DNA from 2 places in the Shewanella sp. MEBiC00475 genome. Region 1 is predicted to be linked to the other one. Evidence: predicted binding sites of a transcription regulator. Region 1 holds the regulator's gene; the other holds the start of a gene.

Region 1 (4,430 bases):
TATTGCGTCCCATAGGATTTGAAAACTTAGCTACTTATGTTTTTCAGTTTGTATCAGATGAAAGGCTTGAACATGGAGCATTGGCCGCTATTGTGATTGTGTTGGTTGGGCTTGTTCCCCTGATTTATCTAAATCGCTCATTAGAGCAACAAGGCTAATTATGTCAACGTTAACTATTGAAAATGTCTGCAGTGATTATCAAGGCCAAGTTGTATTGCGCCATTTAAATCTTATATTAGAACAGGGTGAAATAGTTGCACTATTGGGTCCTAGTGGTTGTGGTAAAACAACACTATTGCGTGCGATAGCAGGCTTACAAGCCATTAGTGAAGGTTGTATTAGGATCAATGGTCAAGTTTTGAGTGGTGATGGTGTGTTCGTTGCGAGTGAGCAGCGTGGTATAGGCATGATTTTTCAAGACTATGCTCTATTTCCCCATTTAACTGTGGCTGAAAATATATTATTTGGCGTTAACGAACTCAATCGTGCGGAGCGGTTAACTCGGTTAGAAGAAATGCTTGAGCTGGTTAAATTAACGGGATTGTCATCTCGTTATCCTCATGAATTATCTGGCGGGCAACAACAGCGAGTATCGATTGCGCGTGCATTAGCTTATCAACCGAAATTATTATTACTCGACGAGCCTTTTTCTAATATTGATGCACAAGTTCGTAACGATATGATGTTGGAAATTCGTGCCATATTGAAGCAACGTAATGTGAGTGCGGTGTTTGTTACCCACAGTAAAGACGAAGCATTTGTGTTTGCCGATAAACTGGCTTTGTTTAAAAATGGCGCCATTATACAGCATGGTAAAGCCGAAACCCTTTACTCTGCGCCGACAGATCGCTATGTAGCCGACTTTTTAGGTTCGGGAAATTATTTACCGATTACGGTCACTTCCAATTATCAAGTACAGTATTCTTTAGGATACCTAAACAGTACAGAAGTGTTGTCTCTGCCTATTGGTAGCCAAGGACATTTATTACTGCGACCACAGCAAATTGAATTACATTCCAATATCGAAGGTAATGGTTGTATTGTCCAAAGGCATTTTCTTGGCACTGTATGTCATTATCAAGTTCAAATTGGCGATAATGTTTTGGATATAAACAGTCAATCAACAATATTAATGCCTGGTCAACGGGTGAATGTTGTTATTGCCGCGCATCCTCTGGTGATTTTTAATTAACGCTCAACAGTCTGTATCATTTGATCTCCATTTGATGAATGTGACTGATGATCAATCTCTTATCTAAACTTATTTAAGTAAAATGTGACTTACAAATAAGCTAAATGTGAATACACTTAAAGAAATTTACATTTGATTAAGATAAGCTACTGATTAATGAAATTGATCAGAGGTGCTATTCGTTTTTTAATAGCATCCAGTATTAAGTTATCACCATTTAGGCCGACAGAAAGTATTAAGGTGGATAAGTAAATATGGGTAACCAAGTTATGCCTCGTGAACAGTTAGGGATTTGCGCAGAAGGGAATTTACACAGTGTGTATTTGATGTTTAATGCCAACGATGGTGTTGAAGAGCAATTACGTCCATCTATTGCTAATGTGGCACAATACATTTACGAACTCACAGATCAATATACCGACAGTGCATTTAATGGCTTTGTGGGTATTGGGGCTAATTTTTGGGATACCTTTTATCCAGACGCTCGTCCTGCATTATTAAAACCTTTTCCTGCTATGAATGAAGGTAATCGTGATGCACCTGCAATGGAATATGATTTGTTTGTTCATATCCGTTGTGATCGTTATGATATTTTGCATCTTGTTGCCAATGAAATTAACCAGATGTTTGAAGATTTGGTTGAATTAGTAGATGAAGAGCGCGGTTTTCGATTTATGGACAGCCGTGATTTAATGGGTTTTGTTGATGGTACAGAAAACCCTAAAGGACGCCATCGTCAACAGGTTGCACTTGTCGGTGATGAAGACGAAAAGTTTGTTTCAGGTAGTTATGTTCATGTACAAAAATATCTGCATAACTTAAGTAAATGGCATCGTTTACCTGTAAAAAAACAAGAAGATATATATGGCCGTACCAAAGCTGATGATATTGAGTACGAATCAGAAGATAAGCCGTTAACCAGTCATACTAAACGAGTCAATTTAAAGGATCCGCAAGGAAACTCATTAGAGATTTTACGTCAAAGTATGCCTTATGGTTCAACGAGAGAACAAGGGTTGGTATTTATTTCTGTCTGCCGCACCCCTGAACATTTTGAAAAAATGCTTCGGAGTATGGTACATGGCGATAGCGATGGAAATCATGACCATTTAATGTTGTTTACTAAAGCATTGACTGGGTCATCATTCTTTGTGCCATCGCTGGATTTTTTAATTCAATTCGATGATGCCTAAACGCTAATTTTAGATAATAAAAAAGCAATGCCATGGCATTGCTTTTTTATTGGAATGGTTTTTTATTCACTATAATTGAATAAAGATCTAACTGTTTCTAATGTATCATCGATAGTTTTTATACTTGCAGGGCAAATGAAAATAGTATCATCGCCTGCAATAGTACCTAATATCCCTTCAGGCTTGCCTATTGAATCAAGCAAACGTGCAATTAACTGCGCTGCACCAGGGCTGGTTCTGACCACTATCATGGCTTGATTATGATCAACATCCAGTACTAAGTTTTTAACGGGGCTACCTGCAGTAGGGACTCCTAGCTCGGCAGGAAGACAATACACCATTTCTTGCTTAGCATTTCGAGTTCGCACAGCACCAAACTTGCTGAGCATGCGAGATACTTTAGATTGATTAATATTACCGAATCCTTCGGCTTGAAGCGCAATAACAATCTCGCTTTGGCTTCCAAAACGTTCCTCTTTGAGAATCGCTTTAAAAGTTCGCACGAGCTCATCCTGATTTCTTGTCGCTGGCATAGTGATAATTCAACTTATAGTTATTATTCAAAAAACTAGCACATTTTGAATAGATTGACTTATTAAGTCAAGAAAGAATCAAAATAGTTGAATAAAAATTCATTTTTATAGTGGAAATTTAAGCTGACACTTATAGCCAATCCGATGATTTATTTAAACGATGGATTTAAGATAAGGGTAACGATTGCTTTGTTAGTACCAATAACGTATCACCCTTTTTTGATAATAAATTGAGTTTTCCTTTTGAAAAATCAATTTGCTGCACTAATGATATCGCCTTCATCAGATCAGCTTCTTGAGTCATTAAGCTATCGACACAAGCTTTCATGGTTGAATCTGACGGAGCCAGTTGCAGTAAGTTACCTTGCTGAGCGTAATGACCAGAAAATTGATTACAACTATTATTACCTGTTAGCTGACCATTTGGGGCAAACACTAAATTTGCTGGGCTATTATTAATGGTTGGAGTATCGAGGACAACGTCTACATGCCAACGACCCATTAATTGTTCATTAGAGACAACTTGTGGTTGGCTTTGGCAAGCACTAAGGCCTAAAAATATTACAGTGGCGCCGAGAATATGCTTTATCATGCTGAGATGGGTCCAAAAACGAAAACATTGCGGTTATTCTACTACTTGAACAGTAATAAAAGAGTAAATAAATGTAATGTTTTGGATGAATTAACATTATTTAACCTATTAAAGAGTCTCAAATGATCAAAATAGTCAAAGTATTGCATTTTGTTGGGGTAATCATGTTGTTGCTGGGCGTAGGACTATACTGGCAAAGTGATCTTGCTCAACAAGTCAGCGGCATGTTGGTTATCGCTTTACTTATTGGTGTGGGCACATTAATTATGTCTCCGTTACCTGTTGCGCTAGTGATAGAATGGGCTAAGAATCAATCTCCCAATTCAGAGTCAAAGGAATAATCATTGTCATTTATTATCCGTAAGGCGTTATTAACCGATGTTGCTGCCATAGTGCAGTTAGAGCGTGCTCATGTTGATGATGAGTTGTTAGACTCTAATAGCCAACTACATGCTCATTCGCTGAGAAAAGGTGAGGTTATTCAGTTAATTAATCAACATTGGTTTCTTGTCGCAGAAGAACAAGGGCATATTGTTGGTTATGTAATGGCTGCAAAATGGTCATTTTTTTCCGCACAACCTTTATACCGCCATATTATTCAAAAAATTAAGTTTGCCGATTTAAATGGTCAAGCAATATCAACAACTAACTCTTGTCAATATGGCCCCGTTTGGATTCAAGAGTCGAAGCGTGGTCAAGGTATTTTCGCGGCGTTAGTGAGTGAATTAAAACGGCAAGTACGTGATACTTTTCCATTTATGGTGACCTATGTCGCCGCCGACAACGCTCGTTCATTGGCTGCGCATAAACAAAAAGCGGCAATGACAGAGATTGATCAATTTAGCTTTGAGCAACGTGATTATTACTTACTTGCGACGAGTAATATTGCTTGATTAGCAACATAGGCTAAGCAGTTAAAA
Region 2 (4,430 bases), 490 kb from region 1:
AGACCTAAAAAGATAGTCACTATGTTGATTAACTCGTTTTGCGCCGTTTTCGATAAACGATCAACCACACCTGATTCACGCATCAAATTACCTAAACAGAACATACCAATTAATGGTGTTGCTGCGGGTAAAAACAAAATGGTTAAGCCAAGTACCATCAGTGGAAAGATAATTTTCTCTTTCTTACTGACTTCACGCAATTGTTCCATTTTAATTTCGCGTTCAGCTTTAGTGGTGAGCAGTTTCATTATCGGCGGCTGAATTAATGGCACTAGCGCCATATATGAATATGCAGCAACGGCAATCGCGCCTAGTAACTCTGGCGCCAACTTAGAGGCTAAGAAAATTGCAGTTGGACCATCTGCACCGCCAATGATGGCAATAGCAGCAGCATCTTGCATACTAAACTCAAATCCAGGTACAAGATTCAGCGCTATAGCACCAATTAAGGTAGAGAAAATACCAAATTGTGCCGCAGCCCCTAACAAAAGTGTTTTAGGGTTAGCAATTAGCGCCCCAAAATCAGTTAATGCACCTACCCCCATGAATATGAGCAATGGGAACACCCCAGTTTCAATGCCGACATGATAAGCGTAATACAGCAAACCACCTTCATCGGTGAAACCTGCATTAGGAATGTTAGCTAATATGGCACCAAACCCAATAGGTAATAATAATAACGGCTCAAAACCTTTAATTATAGCTAGAAATAACAATAAACAACCAACAGCCATCATCAGCAGTTGGCCACCAGTAAAGTTAGCCACACCCGTTTCAGCCCAAAAAGCCAGTAATCCTTCCATTTCGACCTCTTATGCTAGTGATAACAATGTTGAACCTACAGTTACACTGTCACCCTGCTTAACCGCTAACTGAGTTACAACACCATCTTCTTGAGCACGAATTTCGGTTTCCATTTTCATCGCTTCCAAGATAATGATCACTTCACCAGTTTTAACCGCTTGACCATTATTAACTAACACTTTGAAAATATTTCCCGATAACGGTGCAGCCATAGTGCATTTAACTTCGCCAACAGGCGCTGAAGCCACAGGAACCATGGCAACTGGTGCAGCTGAGACTGGCGCGATATGCCCTATTTCGCCACCTTCGCTCACTTCGACGACAAAATGTTGCCCCTCTACGTCAACGGTATACGTTTGTGGACCTTTATCGGCTTTCACTTGTAAATCATCTGCACTTGGGACAGGCTCAAACGCATCCGGGTTGCCACGATTTTTAAGAAATTTAAGACCAATTTGATTGAACAACGCGTAAGTCATCACATCATCATCAGATTCAGCTGCTAGGCTAAAGCCCTGCTCTTTAGCTGTTTTTGTAAGTTCTACACGTAACTTATCAAGTTCTGGTGCAATCAAATCTGCTGGACGACAGGTAATAGGCTGTTCACCCTTTAGCACTCTGGCTTGCAACTCGGCGTTAACTGGCGCCGGCGTCGCACCATATTCGCCTTTTAGAACGCCTTCAGTCTCTTTGGTCATCGACTTGTAACGTTCACCCATCAGCACGTTGATCACCGACTGTGAACCAACAATTTGCGAGGTAGGCGTAACTAAAGGTAAGAAGCCAAGATCTTCACGCACCCGAGGGATCTCTTCAAGCACGGCATCCATTTTGTCTGCTGCACCCTGCTCTTTTAATTGGTTTTCCATGTTAGTCAACATACCGCCAGGTACCTGAGCACGCAAAATACGTGAATCGATACCTTTAAGTGCACCTTCGAAACGCACATACTTTTTACGTACTTCACGAAAATAAGCGGCTATCTCTTCTAACAACACCATATCGTAACCGGTTGCTCTGTCAGTATCTTCAACCATTGCCACTAAGGTTTCTGTGGCACTGTGCCCATAGGTTTGGCTCATTGAAGATATTGCAGTGTCAAGCACATCAACCCCAGCTTCAATGGCTTTTTGGTATGTAGCAGTGCTTAAACCCGTTGTCGCATGACAATGCATCGATACCATTAAATCAGTTTGTGATTTTAGGCGACTGATTAACTCATAGGCTTGCATCGGTTTAAGTAAACCCGCCATATCTTTAATACATAATGAATCGGCGCCCATGTCTTCTAAACGCTTTGCCATGTCGACCCAAGTATCAATCGTATGAATAGGGCTAGTAGTGAACGAAATCGTCCCTTGCGCATGTCCGCCAACGTTTTTAACTGCTTTAACTGCGGTTTCAAGGTTACGTACATCATTCATTGCGTCAAAAATACGGAATACATCTACGCCATTGGTGTGAGCACGTTCAACGAATCGTGTAACAACATCGTCAGCATAATGACGATAGCCTAATAAATTTTGCCCTCGCAGTAACATTTGCTGCGGTGTATTAGGCATGACTTTTTTTAGTTCACGAATGCGGTCCCAAGGATCCTCACCAAGATAACGAATACAAGAGTCAAACGTTGCCCCCCCCCATGACTCAAGTGACCAAAACCCCACTTTGTCTAATAACGGCGCGATAGGTATCATATCGTCGAGGCGTAAACGTGTTGCCAGTATTGATTGGTGTGCGTCACGCAGGACGACATCGGTTAGTGCTAATGGCTTGCTCATAATGACTCCAAATTTATTTCGCGCGGTATTGATGTATCGCAGAGGTGATTGCGGCAACTAGCTTAGGATTTAAAGCTACCTGAGCCGGTGCTCTGGGTATTGCAGTTGCAGGCGCAGCTGTAGCTGCCGCTATAGGCGCAGGGAAAAGCTTAGCAACAATACCAATACCGATGATCAACATACTTAAAAAGATAAACACTAAGCCCATGCCCATTATCATAATGCCCAGCGCATCGGATAACTGCTCAGATATTGATGTCATGTGTCCTCACTTTTTTGTCAAACAGTTAAATTAAGATAAGTTGGTTTAGGCGCGCTAAATCGGTGCAAGAATTAATATTTATCAATTCACCACACCTATTTGACTTACCTATTAAACAAGCGCTAATTCAGCAAGCATAAATATTCAACTCAAGCTTTATTTAATTCAGGTTTTTATGAGCTGAATCCCCCCACTTGCGGGACATCAGCTCAAAATCTTGTCACAAAATATAAACAATATACCACAATAATGCTATCTTTTTGTAAATTGGTCTTACCAAGTGACATGCACAAAGACAGTGCAACTATACAATCAGTAAAAATAAAGCCGATAAAATGAAGATCCCATAACTAAGTAGCATTTTCTGATAGCTAAATAATAAATTCATCATCAATAAGCATGAAACAACATCACTTACCGCTAAACAGACGCAAACATATACATAAATATTCTCAATCAAACAAACACAATGAATAAAGATGTAATAACAAAAGGCGGCTAAGTCAGATACACAACGATATGACTAAGAAGCATCTAATGATGAAGATAATTTGAGGGGGTAAGTGTCAACTTATCTCAGGACGGGACAAATTAACATAAAAAAAGCCCTGCATAAATGCAGGGCTTTTTTTATTATGGTGCGCGTGGGAGGAGTCGAACCTCCGACCGCCTGGTTCGTAGCCAGGTACTCTATCCAGCTGAGCTACACGCGCAAAATCGGTACAACATATCATTCAAATGCATTGCTATAGTTAGTACGATAAAAAAATACCAACATTACATATGAATGAATGGCGGAGAAGGAGGGATTCGAACCCTCGATGGGATTTAAAGCCCATACTCCCTTAGCAGGGGAGCGCCTTCGGCCACTCGGCCACCTCTCCGCAATAAATGGTGCGCGTGGGAGGAGTCGAACCTCCGACCGCCTGGTTCGTAGCCAGGTACTCTATCCAGCTGAGCTACACGCGCATAAATTGGGTTTAGTGAAATATGAATGGTGCGCGTGGGAGGAGTCGAACCTCCGACCGCCTGGTTCGTAGCCAGGTACTCTATCCAGCTGAGCTACACGCGCATTCATATTTAACACTTTAATAGATAATGGTGCGGATGGGAGGAGTCGAACCTCCGACCGCCTGGTTCGTAGCCAGGTACTCTATCCAGCTGAGCTACATCCGCATCGTATATCTATTGTAAGAAATGGCGGAGAAGGAGGGATTCGAACCCTCGATGGGATTTAAAGCCCATACTCCCTTAGCAGGGGAGCGCCTTCGGCCACTCGGCCACCTCTCCGTTTCTTGGCGCACATATTACTGTTTGACGAAAATAAGTCAAACCCTTTTTAGGAAACCTAACTTCATTTGGAGTGTTTTTAAGCACATTGGAGATAATAGCCTCAAATAGTCATGAAAACTGCATTACTTTTTATAACTATTCACATCATCACCAACAATATCAGCTTCATTAAGTCGCTCGTGATTGTGGCAAGTTTACCTTTTTACTAAATTGCATCTTTCAGGGCATTATTGAACTTACCATGTTGTTTTTACAAAATCCCTATTCCACAAACATTAATAAATAATGGC

The links. The regulator ArgR, encoded in region 1, controls arginine synthesis, uptake and breakdown. The targets are predictions, from matches to a motif close to ANTGAATANNTATTCANT.
Region 2: the regulator ArgR is predicted to act here: its motif matches at 2,979-2,996, upstream of FCN25_RS15765 (OadG family transporter subunit).

What each region holds. Positions count from the first base shown of each region.
Region 1 is NZ_CP039928.1:3,033,877-3,038,306, forward strand. Features, by position in the region: gene FCN25_RS13560 (iron ABC transporter permease) at 1-158, shown strand, start outside; gene FCN25_RS13565 (ABC transporter ATP-binding protein) at 161-1,192, shown strand; gene FCN25_RS13570 (Dyp-type peroxidase) at 1,447-2,385, shown strand; gene argR (transcriptional regulator ArgR) at 2,448-2,918, opposite strand; gene FCN25_RS13580 (META domain-containing protein) at 3,085-3,510, opposite strand; gene FCN25_RS13585 (hypothetical protein) at 3,633-3,851, shown strand; gene FCN25_RS13590 (GNAT family N-acetyltransferase) at 3,855-4,403, shown strand.
Region 2 is NZ_CP039928.1:3,527,381-3,531,810, reverse strand. Features, by position in the region: gene FCN25_RS15775 (sodium ion-translocating decarboxylase subunit beta) at 1-803, opposite strand, end outside; gene oadA (sodium-extruding oxaloacetate decarboxylase subunit alpha) at 813-2,585, opposite strand; gene FCN25_RS15765 (OadG family transporter subunit) at 2,599-2,847, opposite strand; tRNA gene FCN25_RS15760 (tRNA-Arg) at 3,484-3,560, opposite strand; tRNA gene FCN25_RS15755 (tRNA-Ser) at 3,640-3,731, opposite strand; tRNA gene FCN25_RS15750 (tRNA-Arg) at 3,740-3,816, opposite strand; tRNA gene FCN25_RS15745 (tRNA-Arg) at 3,843-3,919, opposite strand; tRNA gene FCN25_RS15740 (tRNA-Arg) at 3,947-4,023, opposite strand; tRNA gene FCN25_RS15735 (tRNA-Ser) at 4,046-4,137, opposite strand.